One region of the Streptomyces sp. NPDC042364 genome, then DNA from elsewhere that is predicted to be linked to it. Evidence: riboswitches for the same ligand, from Rfam matches in the RefSeq annotation. Region 1 holds a riboswitch; each other region holds the start of a gene.

Region 1 (3,200 bases):
AGATGCTGGGCGCCCTCGGCATCGACGAGCTGGACCTGCTCTCCAACAACCCCGACAAGGCCCGGCAACTGCGCGACCTCGGCGTCGGCGTCCGGCACCGCGTCCCCACCGGCGTCTTCACCACCGCCCACAACGTCCGCTACCTCCGGGCGAAGGTCCTCACCACCCAGCACACCCTGCCCCTGGCCGAACTGACGGCGGGCTGAAGGCCGGCGGACGAGGGGCCCCGTGGACGCCCGGGCCCGACAGCCCCTAGCCCACTCGGCCCCTCCGGCTGGCCCTCCGCCCGGCGCCCCGCGAACCTGGGACGGGTGGGGCAGCCAGCGGGTGTGAAGAGGCCGGACGGCCGGCGGTTCTTCTATGCCCGCGCCCTCGTGCGGATGCTGCCCGCTCTCCTCGTCGTCGGCGGCCTCTGCTACGACCACTTCATGCCGCGGGAGTTCACGGCCGTCCCCTTCTTCACCGCCGCGCCCCTGGTGGCCGCGCCGCTGCTGTCGCTGGAGGGCACGGTGACGACCGGCGCCGCCTCGCTCGCCGGCATCGTCGTCGTACGCCTCCGGTACGGGGACTCGGGGCAGGTGGACGCGCTCACGGAGATCGTCACCGTGGCCGTCGTCGCCGTACTGGCCGTGGCCATCAACCGGCTCGTCCGGCGCAGCGACGCCCGCCTCGCCACCGCACGCGAGATCGCGGAGGCCGCGCAGCGGGCCGTACTGCCGAGGCCCCAGGAACGGCTCGGCGGGCTGGAGATCGCGGCACGGTACGAGGCCGCGCAGGCCGGGGCCTCGATCGGGGGTGACCTGTACGCGGTGCAGGACTCGCCGCACGGGGTACGGCTGATCGTGGGGGACGTACGCGGCAAGGGGCTGGGGGCGGTGGCGGCCGTGGCGGTGCTGATCGGCGCGTTCCGGGAAGCGGCCGAACAGGAGACGAGCCTGGAGGCCGTGGCCCAGCGGCTGGAGCGGGCACTCGCGAGGGAGGTCACCCGGCGCGACGCGGCACGGCGGGACCCCACCGTGCCGTACGAGGGGTTCGTCACCGCCGTACTCGCGGAGTTCCCGCACGGCGCCGGGCTGGCCCGCATCGTCAACCGGGGTCATCCCGCCCCGCTGCTGCTCCACGCCGACGGTGAACTGCGCACCCTCGACACCCCGTGGACCGCGCTGCCGCTCGGCCTCGGCGAGCTGGGCACCTGGCCGGACCGCGCCAAGGACACCGGGTTCCCCGCGGGGGCGACGCTGCTCTTCTACACCGACGGTCTGTCCGAGGCGCGGAACGCGGACGGCGTCTTCTACGACCCGGCCGCTCGGCTCAGCGGCCGTACCTTTCCCGCCCCGCGCGCCCTGTTGACGACGCTCGCCGAAGAGGTCCGCGAGCACACCGGCGGCGGCACCACGGACGACATGGCGCTCCTCGCGGTGCACCGCCCCTGAGGAATTTCACTCAGCGTGCTCACGTGACGTCCCTCCGCATTACAACTGACGCCCAGTCAGAACAGCTGGGGCTGCTGAAGCGAGGTCAACTCGCCCGGTTTCCACCCCTCGTGACCCGTAAGTCCAGCGGAAAAAGCCGAACGATCATTCAGAACCGCTTGGAATGCCGCCCCCGCGTCTATTAACGTTCGATAACGCAGCGCGGTCGTCCCAGCCGTCACAAGAGGCGGCTCCGTGCTCACGCGCCGAATCCCGTAGGGAACCGGGGAACCACCACCCTGGGGTGAATCGCGCGGAAACCGCCGTGGAAGCACGTTCGGTTTACGCGCGTAGGAGACCTTCCGCTCCGAACCCGTCAGCTAACCCGGTAGGCGAGAAGGAAGGAAAGGAGTACGCCCACGTGGCGTCCAACCGGTCCGCGACCGAAGCCCCGTTCGTGCCGAGCCAACGCAGCAGTGAGTCCGAGACCTTCGGCTTCGGCAGCTACGACAGCGACAGCGAGGGCCCCTTCCAGGAGTGGAACCCCACCGCGGAGTCCCTCCGCCCCGTCCGCGGCCGGCACCGTGTGGCCAAGACCAAGCAGCGCGGTGGGTTCGCCCGTAGCTCCACGGTTCTCGGCGTCGGCGTCATAGCCGCCGTCAGCGGCGCGGGCATGGCCAGCGCCCAGAGCGGCAAGGCCCCGGTGGCCATCTCGATGCCGGACATGCCGAACGTGGGCTCGGTCTTCGAGGACGACGACGCCGCCGACGAGCCCGAGGGCTCCACCGCCCCGCTCAGCAGCGCCGGCCTCATCGCCGCCGACACCCAGCAGGGCGCCACCGACGCCGGCGAGGCGCTGCGCGCGCGCATCATGCAGCAGGCCGAGTCCCAGCAGGACGCGTTCGACCTGAAGGCCGCCGAGGCCGCACAGACCGCCGCCGCGAAGAAGGCCGCCGAGCAGGCCGCCGAGGAGAAGAAGGAAGCCGAGGCCAAGGAGGCCGCCGCCAAGAAGAAGGCGGAGGAGGAGGCCGCGGCGAAGAAGGAGGCCGAGCGCCTCGCCGCCCTGGCCAAGCAGTTCACGCTGCCGACCTCCTCGTACACCCTCACCTCCACCTTCGGCCAGGCCGGCCCCTACTGGTCCTCCGGCTACCACACGGGCCTGGACTTCGCCGCCCCCACGGGCACCCTCATCAAGGCCGTCCACAGCGGCACGATCACGCAGGCGGGCTGGGACGGCTCGTACGGCTACAAGACCGTGCTCACCCTGGATGACGGCACGGAGATCTGGTACGCCCACCAGTCCTCCATCGGCGTCAGTGTCGGCCAGAAGGTCGCCACCGGCGACGTCATCGGCCGCGTCGGCGCCACGGGCAACGTCACCGGCGCCCACCTCCACATGGAGGTGCACCCCGGCGGCTCCACCACCGGCATCGACCCGGCGGCGTGGCTGCGCAGCAAGGGCCTGAGCCTCTGAGAACTGCACTCGAACGGATGTGACGCCGCGTGAGGCCGACGGGCCTGACGCGGCGTTCGTCATACCGCGTCCGTCGGCCCGGCGAGTTCCCCGTCGCCGCGTGACCTGCCCCTCGACGTGTCACCCACCGTTCACGCGGACCCGGAATGCGTCCGTCCGAAACGGTGGTTGAAACAGGACATGACTTCTCTTCGCAAGCTGGGCACGTCCGACATCCAGGTCTTCCCGCTCTCCCTCGGCGGCAACGTCTTCGGCTGGACGGCGGACGAGGCACAGTCCTTCGCCGTCCTCGACGCCTACGCCGCAGCCGGCGG
Region 2 (3,200 bases), on a different contig from region 1:
GCCGCGGGCGAAACCGCCCTGCTGGAGACCGGAGTCGAGGAACTCCTCCGCTACGACGGCCCCGTGGAACTCGCCACCTGGCGGTTCGCCACACAGCCGCTGACCATCGGCGGGCAGGACATCGCCCCCGGCGACCCCGTGCTGGTCGTGCTCGCGGCGGCCGACCGCGACCCGGCCCGCTTCGCCGACCCGGACACCCTCGACCTCTCCCGCCGTGACAACCAGCACCTCGGCTACGGCCACGGCATCCACTACTGCCTGGGCGCACCCCTGGCCCGCCTGGAGGGGCAGACCGCGCTCGCGACACTCCTCACCCGCCTGCCCGACCTGCGGCTCGCCGCCGATCCGGCCGACCTGCGCTGGCGCGGCGGGCTCATCATGCGTGGATTGCGCACGCTTCCGGTCGAATTCACACCGCGTCAGGGCGATTGAACGGCGCGTACAGTACCCGGAAGAGCGGAAGAACATGACAGACCCTCAAGTTCGTGATCTTCACGTGATCTACGCTGCATTAACTTGTGACAACTGATCGTCTGCGGCTACGTTCACACGTCAGTGCGAGGGATCGTCACATCCTTCGCACAGCTCTCTGCTGTCGTGTGAAAGGCAACCGCATGCTCTCCGGGAACGGTCGTCACCGTCGCCCCCGTCAGGCTCCGGCACTCCTCGTGGCGGCCGGAGTGACCGGCTCCGCCATCGCCATCCCGCTCCTCGGCGCCACCGGCGCGAGCGCGGCCAGCGGAACCACCTGGGATCAGGTGGCGGAGTGCGAGAGCGGCGGCTCCTGGAGCGCGGACACCGGGAACGGGCGCTCCGGCGGCCTCCAGATCTCCCAGGCCAACTGGGAGCGTTACGGCGGACTCGACTACGCGACCAGCCCCGACCGGGCCAGCCGTTCGCAGCAAATCGAGGTCGCCGAGAGAATCCTCGCCGAGCAGGGTGTCGGCGTCTGGTCCACCTGCGGGCTCCTCCACAACCTCGACGGCGACTCGGCCCCGGCCGACGTGGACACCGGTGTCGCGGAGGATTCATCCGGCATGGGTGATTCGTCCGGTTCATCCGACTCATCCGGCAACTCCACCAAGTCGGATGACTCGTCCGACTCCTCCGTGTCGCCAGACACATCCGGTTCACCGGAATCGTCCTCCGGTGCATCCGAGGGTTCCGCCAAGGCCGACACCGGCGCGGGGGACTCCTCCGACTCCGCGGGCTCCGACCGCACCGGCGGCTCGCAGGAGTCCGGCAGCTCGTCCGCGGGTGACGCCGAGAACGGCGACTCGGACAACTCCGCACGGAGCGACACCCCTTCCGCCAGCGGCGATGCCGACGCCGGCACCGGTCGCCACCGCGGCGCGAGCGCCGAGGAGGGTGTCGGCGCCGACGCTGCCGAATCCCCTCGCGACACCTCCGCCGGCCGTCACGCCTCCCGTGGTGGTGACGCCTCCCGTGAGGCCGTCGACGGCTCGTACACCGTCCGCCCCGGCGACAGCCTGACGGCCATCGCCGACTCCCTTGAGGTGAGTGGCGGATGGCGGGAGCTGTACGCAGAGAACGAGGACACGGTCGGAACCGACCCGGACCTCATCCTTCCCGGTCAGACCCTGGAAGTCGATGCCGAAACGGGTGAAAAGTAGCGGCAGTTCGGGTCATGGTTCGCCCCTTAATGCCCGTTTTGATCTCGGTGGGAGATGAATCACAGACCCCCTGATCGTCTTTGAAATTCGGCGAATCACGTGTTTACGGTCGTGACCGCTCGCCACAGCGGGCCCTTGCGGTCGTCACGCCGAATCCTGCCGACGCCCGCTCGGAACAGTCGTCGCGTCAAGCGCCGTAGGCAGGAGCGGGGGACCCAAGGTTTGCGCCGGGTCCGGCGGTTGAGGCCCTTCGGGGTCACGCCGCCGGTACCGGCTCGGGGTGAAGCCGCATCACGTGAGCCGAGAGGCGAGCGGGTGCGGCCGGGCAACTCAACCGGCCCGAACCCGACAGCTCACCTCGTAGGCGTCGGTGAGGGGATCACTCCATGCTGTTTTCCGGCAAGGGCAAGCACCGCCGTCCGTCCAAGACCGCCCGCGCCATCGCCGTCGCCGGTGTCACCGGCGCCGCCGCGATCGCCGCCCCGCTCATGGCGGCCGGCAGCGCCTCCGCCGCCACCGCGTCCGAGTGGGACGCCGTCGCCCAGTGCGAGTCCGGCGGCAACTGGTCCATCAACACCGGCAACGGCTACTACGGCGGTCTGCAGTTCTCGGCCTCCACCTGGGCCGGCTACGGCGGCACGCAGTACGCCTCCACCGCCGACCAGGCCACCAAGGCCCAGCAGATCGCCATCGCCGAGAAGGTCCTCGCGGGCCAGGGCAAGGGTGCCTGGCCGGTCTGCGGCAAGGGCCTGTCCAGCGCGTCGTACGACGGCGCCGCGGCCTCCTCCTCGAACGACTCCGGCTCGGGCTCGAGTTCGGGCTCGTCCTCCTCCTCGCAGGAGAGCACCCAGGAGACCCGCGCCTCGCGTTCCTCCGAGCGCGCCACCGTCCAGACCCCGACCGGCAAGAAGGTCAAGAAGGGCGACGGCGAGTACAAGGTCGTCAGCGGTGACACCCTCAGCAGCATCGCCGCCGAGAAGAACGTCAAGGGTGGCTGGGAGAAGCTCTTCGAGCTGAACAAGGACATCATCGACGACGCCGACTTCATCTACCCCGGCCAGCAGCTCCACCTCGGCTGACGGCCGGTCCGACGGTCGCCGCGGCCGGGCCGGAGGGCCCGCCGCGGCCGGGCCGGGACACCGGTTCGGCCGGGCCGAAAAAAAGGCCGCTCCCCGGCTGAACCGTGGCTCGCTCACGATCGTGTCCTCCATAGTGAAGACCTCGTGAGGGCCGTCCCCCGTCCCCACGGGCCCCCCGCTCCGGTGCGCATTCCCCCGTACGCACCGGGGCGGGGTTTTTCTGTGCCCCGGGCCGCTCCGCTCCCGTCTGCCGGACCCTTCTGTTCACTTTCCCGCCCACCCCCCTTTGTTCCGAGCCGAAACAATGGGTACGGTCTGTCTGTCCACGGGACGGTCGGTCGGCTGCCGACGGCCCCGGGGCGGTTAGGCTCTAGTCGCATGGCCCTCGCGGCCCCGCACCAATGCGTCACATCCCAAGAAGGAGATGCTCGTGCCGTCCATCGACGTCGTCGTAGCCCGGGAAATCCTGGACTCCCGAGGCAACCCC
Region 3 (3,200 bases), 110 kb from region 1:
GTCGACGACCAGGGCCGGGCCCTCTTGATCAAGCGCCGCGACAACGGCCACTGGGAACCGCCGGGCGGAGTCCTCGAACGCGAGGAAACCCTTCCCGAGGCCCTCCAGCGCGAAGTGCTCGAAGAGACCGGAATCAAGATCGCGCTTCCCGCGACCCTGACCGGTGTCTACAAGAACATGACGGGCCTGATCGTCTCGCTGGTCTTCCGTTGCGAGGCTGCCGACGGCACGCCGACCACCGGCGACGAGACCCGCGCACTGCGCTGGGCCACCCGCGAAGAAGTCACCGAGCTTGCCGACGAGGCATACGCGATCCGCGTCCTGGACGCATTGGACGCCGCATCCCCGCCGGCCATCCGCGCCCACGACGGCGTGAAACTCGTCTAGCCCGAACCCGCTGCACATGGCGGCCTACCAGCACGAAGGAACTTGTATGCACGAGTATACGAGCACCGCCCGGGTCTGGGGACTCACTTGCCCAGGATTTCCGGAAGAGGTGAGCCGGGCCCGCCGCTGGACCCGCGACATCCTGCGCGGATCACCCCTGGCTGAGGACGCCGAGCTGATCGTGAGCGAGCTCAGCGCGAACGCGATCCTCCACACGGCCAGCGGCCTGGAGACGGGCAGCTTCCACCTGGCCCTCGCCGTATCCCGGCACGTGATCGCCCTGTCAGTGACGGACGGCGGAAGGACCGCCACGGCCCCGAAGGTCGAGCACCAGGACGACGAGGCCGAACACGGCCGGGGCCTGGGCATGGTCACCGCACTCGCCCACCGAGTCGCCATCCACGGCAGCAGGGTCGGCTACACGGTCACCGCGGAGCTCTTCACCGGCACCCGACCGGGAGACCGCCTGTGCTGAAGGACGAGGCCCACCGCGGCTACTGGTGCGAGTGTTGGACCGAGGACCTCAATGGCGAGGGCGGGATGGAGCTGAGGGGGTCGTTCGATGCCTACTCGGCGCCCCAGGCCGACAGATGGGTAGCCGTCGCGCTCCGCACCATCTCACCGGCATTCGACCCAGACGCATCCACCCAGGCATGGGACTGGCTGTACGACGGCCGCATAGAGACCCGCCGAGCCCTGTTGCGCCACGAGCCTTGCACGGTGTCCGTCACCCACAAAAAGACCCGCATCACCTGGACCATCCGACCGGTGATCTTCCTACCGCTCGCGCACCGCGAAGGCAGGCAACTGCCGTCTTGCGCATACGACTTCAAGCCCCGACCGGAACAGCAGACCGACTGAGTTACAACTTTCTCTACGGGTTCAAGGCGGCTCGCTCCGCTCACCGTGCGCGGCCCGGCCCCCGGCCGGGCCTGCGCTCCTGTCTCCGCCCCGCTCCAGCCCGGCCGGCGCCCGTGCCGCGCACACAGCAATCAGCCGCTTAATGCCAGAGAAGAGGTACATCGTGGCTGGGGCGGTCGGCTCCACGGCTTTACGGAGCCACTTTGGCGCGAGCCTCGAAGATCATGGCCCCAACGTCGTGCTTCACCGGGCAGGTCCACAGACTGCCCGACGCGCCGCAAGCTTACGGGGCCATGATCACTCGCGCCAAAGCAGCGCCACCCCAAAGCCGCTCCACCGACCCTCGGCAACCCGGGAGGGCCTGAGACGGCCGTAGGGAACTTCGAGGCACAGCACCTACCGTCCAGGGCAACGAAAGAGAGGCCCTGGCGATGGCCAAGACCTCTCCCGCTCCGTCCGCGACTCCTACGGGGTCACCGTGGCAGCGCGTCCTGTTGTCGGTGCCCCCACGGCATAGAGGGGACTACCGGAAGGTGAGTCGCTAGACCCGGGTCAGTTCTGGTTCCGGATGTAGCGGATGATCATGATGATGAAGCCGGGAAGCCCGACTCCCACCACAACCCCCGTAGTGATCGCCTCGAACATCGAGGCGTTGTCCATGGTCCGACTGCCGATCCCGGCGAGGATTCCAGCGATCATCCCCAAGAGCACGATGATCACCGCCTCGAACTTGCGGATCTTGGACCCGTCGTCCCCATTTCCACCACCGGAGCCGGAACCAGCACCCGAGACCTGGGGGTTGTTGTGCGTCGCACTCATGTGCAACCTTCACCTTCGCTAGCCGCCTGCGAGGTGAGCTGTCGGGTTCGGACTGGCGAAGTGGTCCGGCCGCGTCCCTCACGGGGATGCGACTTCACCCCAAGCCGTACGCAATCTGGCGCTTCATCAGAGTCAGCCACGCAACGGCGCTTACCTTGGGTCCCCCGCTCCTGCCGATCTTGATGTGAGATGTGTGGTCATCCAGTCGGCGGCAGGGCTCGGCGTCCGGCTGGACCGCCTCACCAGGGACGGTGAGGGCTTAGAGAAGACGTTCACTCGGGATCGCCGGAATTTCAAATCTGATCACCACTTTTGTGAACTTACTCACCACCCGCCAATTCAGGCTTGCGGGACAACTGCCCAGTTCAGACCGGCGTGTTGCGCAGCGCCGCGGGTTGACATGCACCCAACACGAGCTGTTGACGGCCTATCAGTGTGACCTACGCCATTGACAGAAATTGATCTTGATGTGGGGGTCGTCCTGACGGTGCGATCGGCTCGGATGCGAGGGAGCGGCTACGGGCGCTGAAGGCGCCCCTGCGGCGGCGCCTGACGGCGCGTGAGCCCGCCTTGGCGGGATGCTCATCCCGGAGCCACAGATGGTGCCCTAAGGGCGTCCAGGAGACCGTGTGGCTTTAAGAGGCCACCAGGGCGACACGTCCGGCACGTCTCGGCGGGAGGCTCGTCAGAGAGTGGCCGGCTGAGCAGACTCGGGACATGACCCAGAACCCAGGCCTAGCGGTCGCTGCTCTGTGGGTAGCCGGTGCCAGCGCAGTAGGCGCCGTGTGCAACATGGTTATCGCGTGGCTCACCTACAGGCGAGTCCGCCCCGAGGTGGACGTCATCGTGGAACGGCACCTGATGAGTCCGGTGAACCCTAAGCCACGGTATGAGCGCGGGTATCTCATCCGTCTCCGGTTGGCGAACCGTGGCGTGACTCCTATGGGTGTCGAGCGTATTGACTTCATCCCCGTCCACGGCCGTTGGTGGGAACGGAAAACCACGCAAAGGAAGGGCCCTGGGGGAGAGTGGTTCACCGAGCCGAAGGTGATCCCGGCTCTCGGTGGTCTGCCCTATCAGCGGGAGCTTCGGCCCAGCGCGCTGATGCACGACGGGGAGAACCCCAGGCGTCT
Region 4 (3,200 bases), on a different contig from region 1:
CCGCCACACCCGGAATTCCTGGATCCGGAAGGGATTCCGGGTCGTCGGGAGTTGTTCAGGCCGGACACCCGGTCGTCGGCCTCCAGCGCCCCCGCGCGGCACTCACCGTCCCACCGCGCCCCAACTCCCCTTGCCACCGCCGGAGCCGCCGGAAGTCGTCCCCGGCGATCACCCGATCGAAAGCCCTACGCGTGGTCGTGAGGCTCCCCCGCCGCCGCCGTGACCGCCGCCGCGACGGCGGTGGCCCCTCCTTCTCGCAGGGGCATGGCGAGGGCCGGACCCCGGGATCGGGGTCCGGCCTTCGATGACATCAGGTGGGCCGGGAGCGGCGCGTCAGACGGTGACGCCCTTCGACCGCAGATAGGCCAGCGGGTCGATGTCCGAGCCGTAGTCGGGGGTCGTACGGATCTCGAAGTGCAGGTGCGGGCCGGTGACATTGCCGGTGGCACCCGACAGGCCGATCTGCTGACCGCCGCTCACGGACTGCCCCGCGGAGACACCGATCGAGGACAGGTGGGCGTACTGGGCGTAGTAGCCGTCGGCGAGCTTGATGACGACCTGGTTGCCGTACGCACCGCCCCAGCCGGCGGAGACGACGGTGCCGGCGCCCACGGCCTTGAGGCTCGTGCCGGTCGGGGCCACGAAGTCGACACCGGTGTGGTAGCCGCTGGACCACATGCTGCCGGCGGTCTTGTACGCCGTGCTGATGGTGGCGCCCTGGATGGGCAGGGTGTAGCCGGAGCTGCTGGACTCGGCCACCTGACCGGCGGACGCACCGGTCGTCGCCTTCGCCGCGGACCCGGAGGGCTTCGACGCCTGGGCGGGCTTGGAGGACTGCGACGACTGGGTCTTCGTCGACGACTGGGACAGCCCGCCCGACGCCGGCTTGCCGCCGACGACGAGCTTCAGTCCCGGGTGGATGAGCGAGGGGTCGGAGCCGATCACTGAACGGTTGTCCGAGTAGAGCCGCTTCCAGCCGCCCCGGACATCCTGCTCGTCCGCGATCTTCGCGAGGTAGTCGCCGGCCTTCACGGTGTAGGTCCTGGCCGCCTTCTTCTTCGCGGCGATCTGCTCGGTGACGGCCTTCCCGGGGGTGGCCGTGGCCGTCTTCTCGGAAGCTCCGGAGACGGCGGCCGTGGGGGTCGCGGCGTGAGCGCCGGCGGCTCCCATCAGGGGCAGCGCGAGCGCGGCGCCACCGGTTCCGGCGGCAGCGATCGAGCGGGTGAAACGCTGGGACTTGGGACGGCGATGCTTACCCTTCGCGGGCATGGCGAATTCCTCTCCGGCGCCTGCGAGGTGAGCTGTCGGGTGCGGACTGGAGATGCCCGGCCGGGCTTGCGCCCGGCTTTACCCCTAGCCGTTCCGGAGACCGGAACAGGCGGTACTGCCTGTGGGTCCCCCGCTCCTGCCGTGGATCGGGTCGGTATGCGGCTCCGGTCGGCGGCAGGATTGGGCGTCCGTCCGGATCGAGGCTGAACGTAAGCGACTTGTCCCCACAGAGACAACTATCTGGATTTCCCGCGCGTCTTCCTACGTGATCCTTACACCGAATCCCGATTACGCTCCGTAAAGGTGTGCCGTATAGGCATTTCCAAAGGCCCTGGAAAAGCTCCTGAATTACGTGAGCATGACGACGACAGTCCGTCACGAGTATGACGCTGCTCACGCGCCTACGCCTCAGTAGTCTTTATTCCAGGGCCAGTTGGATTAACGGCTCCATTTCGGACAGATCGCTCAAGTGCGACGCAGGCGGATAACCGTCGCATCGAAGTCACCGCGCAGCCCGGTCCGCAGGCCGTGGTGCAACAGCACCGCCCCTCGGTGCACTTCGCCCGTTTCACGGCATTCGTAGGTTTTCGCGGGGTCAAGGCCGCGCAGCCGGAGCGGCGGGAGCGGCTCGCCGTAGTGCTGGGCCTGGAGGCAGGCGAGGACGACCACCTCGTCGCCGTGGACGTACTGCACGGCGCTCAGCCCTCCGCTCGGCGGGCGCAGCCGGTACTGGTCGCCGCGCTGCACGACGGGCTTGATCTCCTTGTAGAGCTGCACCCACTCCCGCGCCTCGGCCAGTTCCGCCTCGCTCCACTTGGTGAGGTCGCCGCCGACGCCGAGCACGCCCGCCATGGCACTGACGAAGCGGAACCGCAGGGAGCTGACCCGGCCGTTGAGCTGGTTGTTGGGGCTGTCGGTGACCCACGCGGCCATGACCCGCGCCGGATGGATGTGACTGAATCCGTGCTGGATGGCGAGCCGGTCCAGGGGGTCGGTGTTGTCGGAGGTCCACACCTGGTCGGTCCGCGACATGACGCCGAGATCGATCCGGCCGCCCCCGCCCGAGCACGACTCGAAGGCGACACCCGGGTGCGCGGCCCGCAGCCGGTCCAGCAGGGCGTAGAACGCGTGCACGTGCTCGACCCACAGCTTCTGCGGGTACGGCTCACCGGGCCAGCCGGCGTCCGTGAAGCAGCGGTTGAAGTCCCACTTCACATAGTCGATCGGGGCGCTGGAGAGCAGGGCGTCCAGCTTCTCCCACAGATAATCCTGGACGTCCGGCCGCGCGAGGTTCAGCACCAGCTGATTGCGCAGTTCCGTCCGCTTTCGTCCCGGTTGGTACTGCGCCCAGTCGGGGTGCGCCCGGTACAGCTCGCTGTCCGGGTTGACCATCTCGGGCTCGACCCAGATGCCGAACTGCATCCCGAGGGCGTGCACCCGGTCGGCGAGCGGCTTCAGCCCCTGGGGGAAGCGGTCCGGGTTGGGCGTCCAGTCGCCGAGTCCGGCCCGGTCACTGGTGCGCGCCCCGAACCAGCCGTCGTCGACCACGAACAGCTCGACCCCGATGGCCGCCGCCCGCTCCGCCAGCGCCCCCTGCTGCTCCTCCGAGATGTCGAACTCGGTGGCCTCCCAGGAGTTGAACAGCACCGGTCGGTCCCGGTCCGCGTCCGGGATGACATACGCCCGCTGGTAGGCGTGCCAGGCCCGGCTCGCCCCGCCGTGGCCGCCGTCGGACCACAGTCCCGCGAAAACGGGCGTGGTGAACGTCTCCCCCGCCTCCAGCCGCAACAGCCCCGACTCGTCGTACCCGGCGCCGCCGGTGATCTGCACCCGTGCGTCCGGCAGCTGGGCCACGGCGATCCGCCAGGAGCCCGACCAGCCGAGGGCGCAGCCGTAGACCTCGCCGTGGTCCTCGGTGGCGTCGGTGTCGA

The links. A riboswitch is a leader RNA that binds a small molecule or an ion and turns the genes downstream of it on or off. The one in region 1 is predicted to bind cyclic di-AMP.
Region 2: another riboswitch for cyclic di-AMP. It lies ahead of AC067N_RS31995 (transglycosylase family protein); the one in region 1 lies ahead of AC067N_RS14055 (M23 family metallopeptidase).
Region 3: another riboswitch for cyclic di-AMP. It lies ahead of AC067N_RS14775 (hypothetical protein); the one in region 1 lies ahead of AC067N_RS14055 (M23 family metallopeptidase).
Region 4: another riboswitch for cyclic di-AMP. It lies ahead of AC067N_RS06250 (M23 family metallopeptidase); the one in region 1 lies ahead of AC067N_RS14055 (M23 family metallopeptidase).

The regions. Positions count from the first base shown of each region.
Region 1 covers NZ_JBWKAJ010000006.1:23,215-26,414, reverse strand. The annotation lists gene AC067N_RS14065 (GTP cyclohydrolase II) at 1-206, shown strand, start outside; gene AC067N_RS14060 (PP2C family protein-serine/threonine phosphatase) at 381-1,433, shown strand; cyclic di-AMP (ydaO/yuaA leader) riboswitch at 1,667-1,822, shown strand; gene AC067N_RS14055 (M23 family metallopeptidase) at 1,834-2,886, shown strand; gene AC067N_RS14050 (aldo/keto reductase) at 3,067-3,200, shown strand, end outside.
Region 2 covers NZ_JBWKAJ010000022.1:56,464-59,663, reverse strand. The annotation lists gene AC067N_RS32005 (cytochrome P450 family protein) at 1-432, shown strand, start outside; gene AC067N_RS32000 (transglycosylase family protein) at 615-1,634, shown strand; cyclic di-AMP (ydaO/yuaA leader) riboswitch at 1,817-2,016, shown strand; gene AC067N_RS31995 (transglycosylase family protein) at 2,021-2,713, shown strand; gene eno (phosphopyruvate hydratase) at 3,144-3,200, shown strand, end outside.
Region 3 covers NZ_JBWKAJ010000006.1:136,062-139,261, forward strand. The annotation lists gene AC067N_RS14760 (NUDIX hydrolase) at 1-387, shown strand, start outside; gene AC067N_RS14765 (ATP-binding protein) at 434-862, shown strand; gene AC067N_RS14770 (hypothetical protein) at 856-1,248, shown strand; gene AC067N_RS14775 (hypothetical protein) at 1,801-2,067, opposite strand; cyclic di-AMP (ydaO/yuaA leader) riboswitch at 2,076-2,262, opposite strand; gene AC067N_RS14780 (hypothetical protein) at 2,785-3,200, shown strand, end outside.
Region 4 covers NZ_JBWKAJ010000002.1:676,412-679,611, reverse strand. The annotation lists gene AC067N_RS06250 (M23 family metallopeptidase) at 334-1,269, opposite strand; cyclic di-AMP (ydaO/yuaA leader) riboswitch at 1,274-1,432, opposite strand; gene AC067N_RS06245 (alpha-galactosidase) at 1,735-3,200, opposite strand, start outside.